DNA from 2 places in the Streptomyces sp. NPDC018964 genome. Region 1 is predicted to be linked to the other one. Evidence: riboswitches for the same ligand, from Rfam matches in the RefSeq annotation. Region 1 holds a riboswitch; the other holds the start of a gene.

Region 1 (7,582 bases):
TTGGTGCCGGACCACAGGAACTGGTCGATGAGGTAGCCGTGGGCGCCGTGCAGCTCCACGCCGTCGAAGCCGATGCGCTCGGCGTCGGCGGCGGCCCGCGCGAACGCGCCGACGACGTCGTCGATGTCGGCCTGCGTCATCGCCTTGCCCTTGCCCTCGGTGCCGTCCGTGCGCACCCCGGACGGACCGATCGCCGGGGCGTCCGGGTACGGCTCCTGGCCCTGCTCGCGGACCATGCCGATGTGCCAGAGCTGCGGCACGATCGTGCCGCCCGCCGCGTGCACCGCCTCGGCGACCTTCGCCCAGCCCGCGAGCTGCTCCTCCCCGTGGAACCGCGGCACCCGGTCGCTCAGCCCGGCCGACTCGTGGCCGACGTACGTGCCCTCGGTGACGATCAGGCCGACACCGGCCGCGGCGCGGCGGGAGTAGTACGACACCACGTCCTCCCCGGGAACACCGCCCGGCGAGAACATCCTGGTCATCGGCGCCATGGCGATGCGGTTGGGGACGGTCAGGCCGTTGATCGTGGTGGGCCGGGAGAGAATCGCGGCCGCTCGGGCGGCCGTGTCCGGGGAGGTGACGGTCACGTGGGGGCTCCTCTGCGTCGAATACCGGTCGGTATATGTGCGTGCATCAAATGCACGTTCAGCGGAACCGGGAAGTGAGAGGAGGCATTCCCGTCGGAGCCCCGATGTGACCCCGGTCACGGAACTCCGTGCCGCGCACCGGGACGCGGTCACCCGGTGAGGACACGCCTGCCGCGCTTCGGCCTGTATGCGGACGGGGAAGGGCCGGCGCGCTCGCCGACGGAGCCGTGGCGGCCCGCGGTGCCCGGCTCGTCGGGCGGACCGTCCTGCGCACCCTGCCGGAGAGTGGGATGACGACCGCCGACCTCTACGACCACCTGACGGACCGGTGGGCCCGGGAGCACCCGGGCGGAAGCGGCGGCGCGCGGGAGCCGGTCGAGCCGCGGGTCCGCCCGGTGTGCTCGCCGCGGACCTGGCGGGCGGTCCGCAAGGCGGTGCCGCGGGGCCTGTGCCCGCAGGGCACGGCACCGCACGTCTGCCGCGTGCCGTGGTGCGCCGCCTGAGACGCCCGAGGGCGGCACCCCCTGTCGGAACAGGGGGTGCCGCCCTCGGCCGTACGACGGACGGATCCGATCCTCGGGAGGATCAGAAGTCCATGTCACCGCCCGGCATGCCGCCGCCGGCCGGGGCCGCGGCCTTCTCCGGCTTGTCGGCGATGACGGCCTCGGTGGTGAGGAACAGCGCGGCGATGGAGGCGGCGTTCTGCAGGGCGGAACGGGTCACCTTCGCCGGGTCGATGATGCCTTCCTTGACCAGGTCGACGTACTCGCCGGTCGCGGCGTTCAGGCCGTGGCCCGGGGTCAGGTTGCGCACCTTCTCCACCACGACGCCGCCCTCGAGGCCGGCGTTGACGGCGATCTGCTTCAGCGGGGCCTCGAGCGCCAGCTTGACGGCGGCGGCACCGGTGGCCTCGTCGCCCTCGAGCTCCAGCTTCTCGAAGACCTGGGAGGCCTGCAGCAGGGCCACGCCACCACCGGCGACGATGCCCTCCTCGACGGCGGCCTTCGCGTTGCGGACGGCGTCCTCGATGCGGTGCTTGCGCTCCTTGAGCTCCACCTCGGTGGCGGCACCGGCCTTGATGACCGCGACACCGCCGGCGAGCTTCGCCAGGCGCTCCTGCAGCTTCTCGCGGTCGTAGTCCGAGTCGCTGTTCTCGATCTCGGCGCGGATCTGGTTCACGCGGCCCTGGACCTGGTCGGCCGAGCCCGAACCGTCGACGATGGTGGTCTCGTCCTTGGTGATGACCACCTTGCGGGCCTTGCCCAGCAGGTCGAGGGTGGCGTTCTCCAGCTTGAGGCCGACCTCCTCGGAGATGACCTCGCCGCCCGTGAGGATGGCGATGTCGCCGAGCATGGCCTTGCGGCGGTCGCCGAAGCCCGGGGCCTTGACGGCGACGGACTTGAAGGTGCCGCGGATCTTGTTGACGACCAGGGTCGACAGGGCCTCGCCCTCGACGTCCTCGGCGATGATCAGCAGCGGCTTGCCCGACTGCATGACCTTCTCCAGGAGCGGGAGCAGGTCCTTGACGTTGGAGATCTTGGAGTTCGCGATCAGGATGTACGGGTCGTCGAGGACGGCCTCCATACGCTCCATGTCGGTGGCGAAGTACGCCGAGATGTAGCCCTTGTCGAAGCGCATGCCCTCGGTGAGCTCGAGCTCCAGACCGAAGGTCTGGGACTCCTCGACGGTGATGACGCCTTCCTTGCCGACCTTGTCCATCGCCTCGGCGATGAGCTCGCCGATCTGGGTGTCGGCGGCGGAGATGGAGGCCGTGGAGGCGATCTGCTCCTTGGTCTCGACGTCCTTCGCCTGCTCGAGCAGGGCGCCGGAGACGGCCTCGACGGCCTTCTCGATGCCGCGCTTCAGAGCCATCGGGTTGGCGCCGGCGGCCACGTTGCGCAGGCCCTCGCGCACCAGGGCCTGGGCGAGGACGGTCGCGGTGGTCGTACCGTCACCGGCGACGTCGTCCGTCTTCTTGGCGACTTCCTTGACCAGCTCGGCGCCGATCTTCTCGTACGGGTCCTCGAGCTCGATCTCCTTGGCGATGGAGACACCATCGTTGGTGATCGTGGGGGCGCCCCACTTCTTCTCGAGGACGACGTTGCGGCCCTTGGGGCCGAGCGTCACCTTGACGGCGTCCGCGAGCTGGTTCATGCCGCGCTCGAGGCCGCGCCGCGCCTCCTCGTCGAACGCGATGATCTTGGCCATGTGAAGTGGTCCCTCCAGGACTGGGGGTGATTCCTTCGGACCGCGCCCGCGCCCGCGACGGACGGCTCGCCGGCCCCGTGGTTCCTTGCCCCACACGGCCCGCGGGCCTCACCGACCCGGTCCTTCGTTGTCACTCTCACCTTCAGAGTGCTAACGCCAATGATTAGCACTCGACCCACCCGAGTGCAAGGCGCGCCCGCGAAGCGGGCTCGTCGAGGGGTGGCGGCCGGGTGACGGGTGGGCGCAAGCGCCCATGGGGCGCACACGGGGCGCTCAGCCGCACGCGAACGTCGCCGCGCACCCCCCTGGGCACGGCGAAGGGCCCGCACCCCTGGGGGTGCGGGCCCTTCGTCGGCAGAAGATGCGTGCGGCTGATGGCGCGTTCAGGCGCTGAGACGAACCATGTCGGCCTGCGGGCCCTTCTGACCCTGCGAGATCTCGAACTCGACCCGCTGGCCTTCTTCGAGGGTGCGGTAGCCGTCCATCTGGATCGCGCTGTAGTGGACGAAAACATCCGCACCACCGTCGACCGCGATGAAGCCGTACCCCTTCTCCGCGTTGAACCACTTGACGGTGCCCTGAGCCATGCCTAACTCCCCTATTACTGGCCCTTGCACGGATCCGCACTTCGCGGATCCGGGTCAGACCTCACCCCCCAATGGTTGGGGGCGTGCGCCGGAACGCGTCGACCGCGGCTGAATGTATCTGTCCAACTGCCGTCTGCAACAGGTCAGTCGGACGAGAAATCTTGGCGGCGCCGGTCCGGAATGTGGTGAGAATTCACCCGATTCCAGGGCAAGTCGGGCCGCACAAAGGGCGCAAATGGCGCGAAAGGGCCGACACTTTGGCTGCATTCAGTCGGACCCGCGGCAGGAAATCAGTGTTTCCGGTCGATGGACCGGGAGCGCGTTCCCCAACTCTACCGCGCTCAATCCCATGGAATTGCCCCCTCCGCTTCTCTCACGGAGGGGGCAATGACCCGGACACCGGGTAACCGTCATTACCGAAGGTAATGATCAGCCTCCGGCCACCGCCGGGATGATCGACACGCCGGCCCCGTCCGGGGTGGCCGTCTCGAGCCCCTGCTCGAACCGCACGTCGTCGTCGTTGACGTACACGTTCACGAACCGCCGCAGCTTGCCCTGGTCGTCCAGCACCCGGGCGGCGATCCCGGCGTGGTTCTTCTCCAGGTCCGAGATGACCTCGCCGAGGGTCGCGCCCTCGGCGGCGACCTCGGCCTGCCCACCGGTGTAGGTGCGCAGGATGGTGGGGATACGGACAGTCACGCTCACTTCGAAACCTCCGGAAGGGACAGCACCCTGGGGGCGCGGGACGGTGTGTGACATGCGGCTGCCGCCGCGCGGGCACGGCCGGCCACAACGGACCCGCGGACGAACGACTCAGACAAGCCCGGCCTCACGGAACGACTCCAGACTGGGACGGATCGTCGCGGTCAGCCCGGTGCCGGCCACCGCGTCCAGCGTCTTCAGACCGTCCCCGGTGTTGAGCACGACCGTGGTCAGGGACGGGTCGAGCGCCCCGCTCTCCAGCAGCTTCTTCGTCACGCCGACCGTGACACCCCCCGCGGTCTCCGCGAAGATCCCCTCGCTCCGGGCGAGCAGCTTGATCGCGTCGACGATCTGCCCGTCCGTGACGTCCTCCACCGCCCCGCCCGTCCGACGGGCGATGTCCAGCACGTACGGCCCGTCCGCAGGGTTCCCGATCGCCAGCGACTTGGCGATCGTGTCCGGCTTCTGCGGGCGGACGACGTCGTGCCCCGCCTTGTACGCGGTGGACACCGGCGAGCACCCCTCGGCCTGCGCGCCGAAGATCTTGTACGGCCTGTCCTCGACCAGACCGAGCTCGATCAGCTCCCGCAACCCCTTGTCGATCTTCGTGAGCTGCGAGCCGGAGGCGATCGGGATCACGATCTGGTCCGGGAGCCGCCAGCCGAGCTGCTCGCAGATCTCGTACGCGAGGGTCTTGGACCCCTCCGCGTAGTACGGCCGCAGGTTGACGTTGACGAAGCCCCAGCCCTCGCCGGCCGGGTCGCCGATCAGCTCGGAACAGAAACGGTTCACGTCGTCGTAGTTGCCCTCGATGCCGACGAGCTCACCGCCGTAGACGGCGGCCATGACGACCTTGCCCTGCTCCAGGTCGTGCGGGATGAACACGCAGGACCGGAAGCCCGCCCGGGCCGCGGCGGCGCCCACCGCGCCGGCGAGGTTGCCGGTGGAGGAGCAGGAGAGGGTGGTGAAGCCGAAGGCGCGGGCGGCCTCGATGGCCTGGGCGACGACACGGTCCTTGAAGGAGTGCGTCGGGTTGCCGGAGTCGTCCTTGACGAACAGCTTGCCGGCGTCGACGCCCAGCTCACGCGCCAGGTTGTCGGCCTGGACGAGCTTGGTCCAGCCGGGGTTCAGGTTCGGCTTGGCCGCCACGTCCGCCGGGACGGGCAGCAGCGGCGCGTAGCGCCAGATGTTCGCGGGTCCCGCCTCGATCCGCTTGCGGAGCTCCTCGGCGTCGTGGGCCGAGAAGTCGTACGCGATCTCCAGCGGGCCGAAACACTCCTCGCAGGCGAAGACGGGGCCGAGGGGGACCCGGTGTCCGCATTCGCGGCAGGAGAGCGCGGCGGCGGGGCCCAGGTCGACGGAGTTCGCGGCGGCGGAATCGGTGGTGCTTGCAACGGTCTGCACAGCCATGGAGGCGAGGCCCTTTCTCCTCATCTTCCTCACGACGCACCTCGCCGTGAGACGGATTTGGCACCTTCCCTAGCCGGGAGCCTCGCCACGTCCGTGTGACAAGAACCGACTGGAGGGTTGCCGGGGCTTCATCGGGCCGTATCCCTCTGCCCCTCTGGATGAGCGGTGTTCAGTTGTCTTCCGCGCGGTGACCCCGGCATGCGGTGGTCATCGGCGTTGTTCAAGACTGTAACCGAAGGCCTGCATGGTTGAGATAGTCGTCCGAACCGCGAGATGGATCACAGGCCAGTGAGGAGTCCGGGACCGTGCTGGAAGAAGTCGAGCGCTGGCTGACCGACCGGTCCTGGTCGGTGGCCGACCGCCCGCTCCACCGGATGCTGGCGGCGAAGCGCGCGACGGGGCAGACGGTGAGCGTGGTGCTGCCCGCGCTCGACGAGGAGGCGACGGTCGGCGACATCGTGTCGGCGATCCGGCACGACCTGGTGCTCCAGGTCCCGCTGGTCGACGAGGTGGTGGTGGTCGACTCCGGTTCGACCGACCGCACGGCCGAGGTGGCGGCGGCCGCGGGCGCGCGCGTGGTGCACCGGGACGCGATCCTGCCCCGGATACCGGCGGTCCCCGGCAAGGGCGAGGTGCTGTGGCGCTCCCTGCTCGTCACCCGCGGCGACATCGTGTGCTTCGTCGACGCGGACCTGCGGGAGTTCTCCTCCGACTTCGTCTCCGGCATCGTCGGCCCGCTGCTCACCGAGCCGGACGTGCAGCTGGTCAAGGCCATGTACGACCGCCCCCTCGGCTCGGCGGCCGGTCAGGGCGGCCGGGTCACGGAGCTGATGGCCCGCCCGCTGCTGAACATGCACTGGCCCCGGCTCGCCGGCTTCGTCCAGCCGCTCGGCGGCGAGTACGCGGCCCGCCGGAGCCTGCTGGAACAGCTCCCGTTCCCGGTCGGGTACGGCGTCGAGCTCGGCATGCTGGTCGACGCCCTGCACCTGGCCGGCCTGGACGCCCTCGCCCAGGTCGACGTCGGCGTGCGTATCCACCGCCACCAGGACGGCCAGGCCCTCGGCCGGATGGCCGCCGCCATCTACCGCACCGCCCAGCTCCGCCTGGCCCGCGGCCATCTGATCCGCCCGTCCCTCACCCAGTTCGAGCGCACCGGCGACACCTTCGAACCCCGTACGTACTCCGTCGACACCGAGGAACGGCCCCCGATGGCGGAGATCGCGGAGTACCGGGCGCGGAGGGTGGCCTGACCCGTATACGGCCGATCACGCGCGTTTGAGGTCTCCGGGGCCGGGCTAGGTGACATCCATGGCTGTCACGCAGGCTGCTCAGGGTGCTCAGGTGCTGGTCGCGTCGAATCGCGGACCCGTCTCGTACACGGTGGAGGACGACGGTTCGCTGCGGACCGGGCGGGGCGGCGGCGGGCTGGTGTCCGGGCTGTCGGCGATCGGGCCGGACGCCGGGGCGCTGTGGGTGTGCTCGGCGCTGTCCGACGGCGACCGCGAGGCGGTGCGGCGCGGGGTCGGCGAGGACGGCGTGCGCATGCTGGACGTCCCGGCGGACGTGCACGCCGACGCGTACAACGGGATCGCCAACTCGGTGCTCTGGTTCGTGCACCACATGCTGTACCAGACGCCGCTGGAGCCGGTCTTCGACGCGGAGTTCCGCCGGCGGTGGGCGTCGTACGAGGCCTACAACCGGGCGTTCGCCGAGGCGCTGGCCGAGGAGGCGGCGCCGGGCGCGGCGGTCCTCGTCCAGGACTACCACCTCACCCTCGTCCCCGGGATGCTCCGCGAGCTCCGCCCCGACCTGCGCATCGCGCACTTCTCGCACACGCCGTGGGCGCCGCCGGAGTACTTCGCGCTGCTGCCCGACGACATCGCGCGGCAGGTACTGCGCGGCATGCTCGGCGCCGACCGGCTCGGCTTCCTCACCCGCCGCTGGGCGGACGCGTTCACCGCGTGCTGCGAACGCTTCGCGGACGGCCTCGGGGAGACGCGCGTCGGCGTGCACGGCCTGGGCGCCGACGCGGACTTCCTGCGCGCCCGCTCCCACGAGGCGGACGTCGAGGAGCGGATCACCGCGCTG
Region 2 (7,582 bases), on a different contig from region 1:
CGCGCAACGCCCCGACCCGTACGGCCTTCGGCGTCGCCTGGGTCACGGCGTACATGATCATGCTGATCGGTGGTGGCAACGACATCTTCGCCACGCACTTCCACCTCTCGATCAACGCGGTCACCTGGTTCGTCCGCATCGGCTTCTTCGTGGGACCGGTCATCGCGTTCGTCGTCACCAAGCGGATCTGCCTCGGCCTGCAGCGCCGGGACAAGGAGAAGGTGCTGCACGGCCGCGAGTCGGGCATCATCAAGCGCCTGCCGCACGGTGAGTTCATCGAGGTGCACGAGCCGCTCAGCCAGGAGCAGATGTACACCCTCACCGCGCACGAGCAGTACAAGCCGTTCGAGATCGGCCCCGAGGTCGACGAGAACGGTGTCCGGCGCAAGGTGAAGGCGACCGAGAAGCTGCGCGCCAAGCTGAGCAAGGGCTACTACGGCGAGGACGCCCAGATCCCGAAGCCGACCGTCGAGGAGTACAAGGAGATCACGAGCGGCCACGGCCACCACTGATCCCCTTCGGCACCTCACCCCAGTCGCCACACGACGGCGAAGGGCCCCCGTCCGTTCTGCGGACGGGGGCCCTTCGCCGTCCCCGGACCTCGATAGGGTGGGGCCCGGGACCTGCCGGGTCCCCGCGACCCTTCCACGACCGTCAGGAGCGGCCATGAGCGCTGTGACCCCCGCTGGAGGCGACACCGCGGCGGGCCGCTCCTGGCCCGCCCTGCTGAACGGACTCCTGGACGGACGGAACCTGTCCGCCGACGACACCGCCTGGGCGATGGACCTGATCATGCGCGGCGAGGCGACCGACGCGCAGATCGCCGGGTTCGCGGTGTCCCTGCGGGCCAAGGGCGAGACCGTCGAGGAGATCACCGGCTGCGTGCGGGCGCTGTACGACCACGCCAACGTGATCGAGGTGCCGGGCGCGACCGTCGACATCGTCGGCACCGGCGGGGACGGCGCCAAGACGGTCAACATCTCCACGATGTCCTCGATCGTCGTGGCCGGCACCGGCGCGAAGGTCGTCAAGCACGGCAACCGGGCCGCCTCCTCCGCGTCCGGCGCCTCCGACGTCCTGGAGAAGCTCGGCGTCAACCTGGAGCTGACCCCGCGACGGGTCGCCGAGGTCGCCGAGGAGGCCGGGATCACCTTCTGCTTCGCGGTGAAGTTCCACCCGGCGCTGCGCCACGTCGCCGCCGCCCGCGGCCAGCTCGGCATCCGCACGGTGTTCAACTTCCTCGGCCCGCTGGCCAATCCGGCGCGGGTCAAGGCACAGGCGGTCGGGGTCGCCGACCTGCGGATGGCGCCCATCATGGCCGGGGTCTTCGCCGAACGCGGCAACTCCACGCTGGTGTTCCGCGGTGACGACGGACTCGACGAGCTGACCACCACCGCCACCTCCAGAGTGTGGGTCGTCCGCGACGGCAAGGTCGACGAGGAGACCTTCGACCCGCGCGACGTCGGCATCGACCTGGTGCCCGTGGAGGCCCTGCGCGGCGCCGACGCCTCCTACAACGCCGAGGTCGCCCGCCGGCTCCTCGACGGCGAACCGGGTCCCGTGCGGGACGCGGTGCTGCTGAACTCGGCGGCGGCCCTGGTGGCCCTGGAGCCCGGCGACGGCACCCTGACGGGGCGGATCCGCGCCGGTATGGCGAAGGCGGCCGAGGCGATCGACTCGGGGGCCGCCAAGCGGGTCCTGGAGCGCTGGGTGGCCGCCAGCAACGCGTAAGGCCCGCCCGGCGGGTTCCCCGCGCGGGGTACTTTCATCGTCCTCGCTGACCGGGGCTGTGAGGCACCGGCGGTTTCCTTCGGGCCGATCCGCCGGGCAGGTCCTCCCGTCGGGCCGCGGGACGTCCCGCGATCCGGACACGGGTTGCGGGACGTCGATCACTTCACGTACTTTCCTGTCCAGGTCATGAGTGACAGCCATCAGGCCCCGGCCGGCTGTCCGGCAACCCTCCGTCCGTGGCGGGGTGCCCCGGGTGAAGACCAGGCCGTGAGCAGCAAGGCCCACGGCAAGCGCGGGCCCCTCGTACACCAGGGGTCCTGGTCGTCGAGGAGTCTTCCGTGAGCAAGCGAATGCGCTAGGCCCTGTCGCCCGTTCCCGCCCGTCGCGTGACGCCGTGCACGCACTTCCGCCGCACCGGGACCTGAGCCGAGTACATCCCGTACGGGGCTCGGGGACCGGCACGCCGAGGGCACGCACCTGACGCCACGCGGCCCGACCTCCGGGCGGACGCCGGGAACGTCACGACAGGGCCAGGGCTGCCGAGCCCCGCCTCCGCGCACCCCTTTTCCCCTCCCTCCGCGCTCGAGCGATGTGCGCTCGCGCGGAGATTCCGCCTGCCTCACCGGGAGTTGTGCCATGTCCGTCGCCGCCGACACGTCCGTCCGCGCCCCCCTGCCCGTCCTCGGCCGGGACGTCACCGTCCCCCTCGTCACCGGCGGCGAGGTCACCTACGCCGCCCTCGACTACGCCGCCAGCGCCCCCGCCCTCCAGCGGGTCTGGGACGACGTGGCCGCCTACGCGCCGTACTACGGCAGCGTCCACCGGGGCGCCGGATACCTCTCCCAGCTCTCCACCGACCTGTTCGAGAACGCCCGCCGGACCGTCGCGGACTTCCTCGACTGCCGCACCGGGGACCAGGTGGTGTTCACCCGCTCCACCACCGACTCCCTCAACCTGCTCGCCACCGTGCTCCCCGACGGCTGCGAGGTCTTCGTCTTCGAGACCGAGCACCACGCCTCCCTGCTGCCCTGGCGCGGAGCACGCGTCACCTTCCTCGACGCCCCGCGCAGCCCCCGGCAGGCGGTGGAGACCCTGGAGCGCGCCCTCGCCGACCGTGACCCCCACGGCCCGGCCCTGGTCTGCGTCACCGGCGCCTCCAACGTCACCGGCGAGCTGTGGCCCGTACGGGAACTGGCCGCCGCCGCGCACGCGCACGGCGCCCGGATCGTCCTGGACGCCGCCCAGCTCGCCCCGCACCACCCGGTGAGCGTCCGTGACCTGGACGTCGACTGGGTCGCCTTCTCCGGGCACAAGCTGTACGCCCCCTTCGGCTCCGGCGTGCTGGCCGGCCGCGCCGACTGGCTCCGGGAGGCCGAGCCGTACCTCGCGGGCGGCGGTGCCAGCCGCAGGGTCACCCGGCGCGGGGACGGGGGAGTGGACGTGGAGTGGCACGACGGCGCCGCCCGCCACGAGGCCGGATCGCCCAACGTCATCGGCGCGTACTCCATCGCCTCCGCCTGCACGGCGCTCACCGAGGCCGGGTTCGACGCCCTGGTCGCCCGCGAGGAGGAGCTGATCGGCGCGGTGCGCGCGGGACTCGCGGACGTGCCCGAGGTGCGCTTCCTGTCCCTGTTCGGGGACGACGCCCCGCGCGTCGGCGTGCTCTCCTTCGTCGTCGAGGGCTGGAACAGCTCCCACTTCGCGGCCGCGCTCTCCGCCGAGTACGGCATCGGCGTACGGGACGGGCTGTTCTGCGCGCACCCGCTGGTGCGGACGCTGCTCGGTGGTGACGCGGGGGCGCAGGGGGAGTGCGGGGCGCCCGAGGCGGGGCCCGGGGAGAAGTCGCTCAACGCGATCCGGGTGAGCTTCGGGGCGGGGACGCCGGACGAGCACGTGGAGCGGTTCGTGCGGGCGGTGCGGGAGCTGGTGCGGGACGGGGCGAGGTGGTCCTACCGGACGGTGGACGGCCGCTGCGTCCCGGACACCTCCGCCCGCGGGTGATTTCTTTCGCCCCCGCCGCCCCTTCCCGTCCCGAACCTGGGGCTCCGCCCCAGACCCCGCTCCTCAAACGCCGGAGGGGCTGAGATTTAGCCCCTCCGGCGTTTGAGGAGCGGGGGTCCGGGGGCAGCGCCCCCGGGGGACGGGAACGGGAAGGGGCGGCGGGGGCGAAAAACCTAGGTGGTCGCCGGCAGGCGCGCGCCCAGGACGATCATGCGCAGCGCGCGCTCCGTCGCGTCGGTGAGCAGCTCCGCGCCCCGCACCAGCGCCTCCGCCAGAGCCATCGGCGCGGGCAGGATGCCGTGGCAGGCGTCCACGCCCGGCACCTCCCCCGCCCCCTCCCCGAGCGTCCCCGCCAGCGCCAGCACCGGCCGCCCGGACAGCTTGGCGCGGCGCGCCACCTCCGCCGGGACCTTGCCGCGCGGCGTCTGGTGGTCCAGGGCGCCCTCCGCGGTGACGACCAGATCGGCGCGGGCCAGCCGGGCGTCCAGGTCGAGGTGGTCCAGCAGGACCTGGAAGCGGGGCAGGAGGGACCCGCCCAGGGCGGCGAGCCCGGCGCCCAGTCCGCCGGAGGCACCCGTACCGCGGCCCAGGCGCAGATCGGTGCCGGTGACGGCGAGATCGCGGGTCAGCACCCGCGCCCAGTTCTCCAGCGCCGCCGACAACTCCTCGACCTGCTCCGGACCCGCCCCCTTCTGCGGGCCGAACACCCGGGCCACGCCCCGCTCCCCGCACAGCACGTTGAAGGGGTTGCAGGCGACGAGGAGTTCCACACCGGCGAGACGGGGATCGAGCCCGGCCGGGTCGATACGGGCCAGGCGCGTCAACTCGCTTCCGCCGGGCGCCAGTTCACGTCCGTCCGCGTCCAGCAGCCGCGCGCCGAGCGCCTGGAGCGCGCCCGCGCCGCCGTCGGAGGTGCCCGAGTCGCCGCAGCCCACCAGGATCCGCCGCACCCCCTGGTCGAGGGCGGCGCGGATCAGTTCCCCGACGCCGTACGTGGTGGTGGCGCCAGGGTCGCGCCGGGTGCGGGGGACGAGGGAGAGTCCGGCCACCGCCGCCATCTCCACCACCGCCGTGTCCCCGGAGCCGAGCAGCGCGAAGTGGGTGCCGACCGGTTCGCCGACCGGGCCGGTGGCGGACAGCGCGACCAGCCGGCCGCCGGTCGCCGAGGCCAGCGCCGAGGCGGTGCCCTCACCGCCGTCCACCAGCGGGATCCGGTCGATCTCGGCGTCCGGCAGCACCCGGCGGACGCCCGCCGCGATGGCGTCGGCGGCGGCCTGGGCGGACAGCGACTCCTTGAAACCGCTGGGGGCTACGACGACACGGTTCAGCATGAGGGGAACTCCTTAGCGGGTCACGGGGACGCCGAGCAGCGGCCACACCGCGACGGCGAACAGCAGGACCAGGGCGGCGGTGAGCGGGGCCAGCACGGCGGACAGCCGCAGCAGGTCGCGCGGGGTGTAGGTGGGGGTGCCGGGGATGTCCGCGAAGAGCGTGACCGGTTTCGCGGAGGCCGGGAGCGTGTGGCAGAAGCCCGCGGCGGCGGTGGAGGCGAGCGCCGCCGCGACCGGGTTCACCCCGGCGCCGACGGCCGCCGCGACCACCAGCGGGACCAGCACGGAGGAACGGGCGGAGCGGGACTGGAGCATCAGGTGGGCGGCCGTGCTGACGGAGATCACGACCGCCAGGAACATCACCGGGGTGATGCCCGACGGCAACCCGCCGACCAGCCACTTCGCCGCGCCCGACTCGGTGAGCGCCACGCCCATCGCCATCGTCGCCGCCATGAACAGCAGCAGCGACCAGGGCACCGTCCTCAGCGCGTCCTTCAGCCGTACGGTGCCCAGCGCCGGCGAGGCGGCGACGACCGCGCCGATCAGCGCGACCACCGCGGGGGACACCCGGTGCAGCGGCTCGCTGCACCACAGGGCGACGACCGTGGCCAGCAGCAGCGCGCAGCGCTTCTCGGCCTGCGTCCAGGAGCCGGTGACCGGGCGGTCGCTGTGCCGCTGGATCTCCTCGGCGGTGATGTGCACGGGATCCTTGCGGTCCGCGCGCCGGGTGGTGGTCAACAGGACGGCCTCGGCGGCCAGATGGGAGGAGGCCACGGCCAACGGCAGCCCGAGCAGCAGCCACTCGGTGAAGCCGACCCGTTCCCCGGCGGCCTCCCACAGCACCGACACGGTGATCAGGTGCGCGCCCGCACCGATCAAGGTGGCCACCGCCGACAGGAGGATCACGGTCGGGAACAGCAGCGCCAACATCACGACCAGCCGTTTCCGGTCGGCGAGCGCCTTGGCGAGGGCGAGGAACACCGGCAGGGCGAGCGCCGCCCGGCCGGACGTGGCCGGCACCGCGAACGCCGTGACGACCAGCGCGGCCGTCGTCAGGTGCGTCAACTGCCGCACCGTACGCGCCCCGCCGACCAGGAAGGCCGCCGCCCGCCCCGCGAGCCCGGTCCGGGTGACCGCCGCCGCCAGCACGAACGCGCAGATCAGCAGCCACACCGTCGAGTCGCCCAGGGTGCCGAACAGGGTGTCGCTGCTGATCACCCCGGTCACCGTCAGCGCGAGTCCGGCGCCCAGCGCGATGTACGTGTCGTCGATCGGCGTACCGATCCACGCGCAGGTCGCCAGCGTGAACACGGCGAGGGTGAGGCGCGCGTCCCCGCCGAGACCGGGGAAGGTGCCGGGGACCGCGAGCAGCGCGCACAGCGACAGGGCCACGCACAGGGCCGCGGTCAGGCGGGGGTTCAAAGTCACGTCATCGACGATTCACCCCGGCGGTGAGCCGTCGATGAGCCGGAGATGAAGGAAACTTCACCCGGCGGGCCGGCCCCGGCGCGGGGGCCGTCACGCGGGGAGCCGGTAGCCCATCCCGCGGACCGTCTCCACCTGCTCCGCGCCGAGCTTCTTGCGCAACGCCCGCACGTAGACGTCCACGATGTTGGAGCCGGGGTCGAAGTCGTAGCCCCACACGTGGGAGAGGATCTGCTCGCGGGAGAGTACCTGCCCGGGGTGCCTCAGGAACAGTTCCAGCAACACGAATTCACGGGCCGTCAGGTCGACGGTGCGGTCCCCGGCGCGGGCGCGGCGGGTGCGCAGGTCGAGGCTGAGCTCGCCCGCCTTCAGCACCGTCACCTCCGGCGCCCGGGCCGCGGTGCGCAGCCGCAGCCGTACCCGGGCGAGCAGTTCCTCGAAGCGGAACGGCTTGGTCATCCAGTCGTCGGCGCCGCCCTCCAGGCCGGCCACCGTGTCCCGTACCGAGTCCCGCGCGGTCAGCACGATCACCGGGGTCGTCACCCGGGACTCGCGCAGCTCGCGCAGCACGGTGAAGCCGTCCCGGCCGGGCAGTCCGATGTCGAGGACGATCAGGTCGAAACCGCCGGTCAGGGCGTACTCGTGGCCGGTCTCGCCGTCGGGGACGACGGTGGTGGTGAAGCCGTTGGCGCGCAGTCCCTTCTCCACGAAGGAGGCGATGCGCTCCTCGTCCTCGACGATCAGGATCCGGTTCAATGCGGTGCCTCTTCCAGGGTGAGTACGAAGGTGGCGCCGCCGCCCTCGGTGTCGTGCAGGCGGACCCGGCCGCCGTGGCCCTCGGCGATCGCCTTGACGATCGACAGGCCGAGCCCGGCGCCCGAACCGCGCGCCCCGCGCCGGGAGGTGCCGCGCCGGAAGCGTTCGAAGACCAGCTCCCGGTCCTGCGGCCGGACCCCGGGGCCCGAGTCGGCGACGTACAGCTCGATGCGGGAACCCTCCGCGCGGGAGCCGATGCGGATGGTCTGGCCGGGAGTGGTGTGCTGCACCGCGTTCTGCGCCAGCTGCACCATCGCTTGGGTGATCCGCTGAGGGTC

What was found. Region 1 has a riboswitch for S-adenosylmethionine ahead of thrC (threonine synthase). Riboswitches for the same ligand answer to the same signal wherever they lie in the genome.
Region 2: another riboswitch for S-adenosylmethionine. It lies ahead of ACH5AO_RS15595 (aminotransferase class V-fold PLP-dependent enzyme); the one in region 1 lies ahead of thrC (threonine synthase).

Annotation. Positions count from the first base shown of each region.
Region 1 covers NZ_JBIRYZ010000025.1:10,596-18,177, reverse strand. Annotated here, with positions in the region: gene ACH5AO_RS30410 (NADH:flavin oxidoreductase) at 1-587, opposite strand, end outside; gene ACH5AO_RS30405 (hypothetical protein) at 815-1,090, shown strand; gene groL (chaperonin GroEL) at 1,173-2,795, opposite strand; gene ACH5AO_RS30395 (cold-shock protein) at 3,179-3,382, opposite strand; gene ACH5AO_RS30390 (MoaD/ThiS family protein) at 3,812-4,087, opposite strand; gene thrC (threonine synthase) at 4,196-5,494, opposite strand; SAM riboswitch class I at 5,512-5,659, opposite strand; gene ACH5AO_RS30380 (glucosyl-3-phosphoglycerate synthase) at 5,800-6,744, shown strand; gene ACH5AO_RS30375 (trehalose-6-phosphate synthase) at 6,803-7,582, shown strand, end outside.
Region 2 covers NZ_JBIRYZ010000008.1:76,597-84,178, forward strand. Annotated here, with positions in the region: gene ACH5AO_RS15585 (cytochrome bc complex cytochrome b subunit) at 1-512, shown strand, start outside; gene trpD (anthranilate phosphoribosyltransferase) at 667-1,731, shown strand; SAM riboswitch class IV at 1,914-2,030, shown strand; gene ACH5AO_RS15595 (aminotransferase class V-fold PLP-dependent enzyme) at 2,368-3,732, shown strand; gene ACH5AO_RS15600 (glycerate kinase) at 3,906-5,063, opposite strand; gene ACH5AO_RS15605 (SLC13 family permease) at 5,076-6,491, opposite strand; gene ACH5AO_RS15610 (response regulator transcription factor) at 6,582-7,244, opposite strand; gene ACH5AO_RS15615 (ATP-binding protein) at 7,241-7,582, opposite strand, start outside.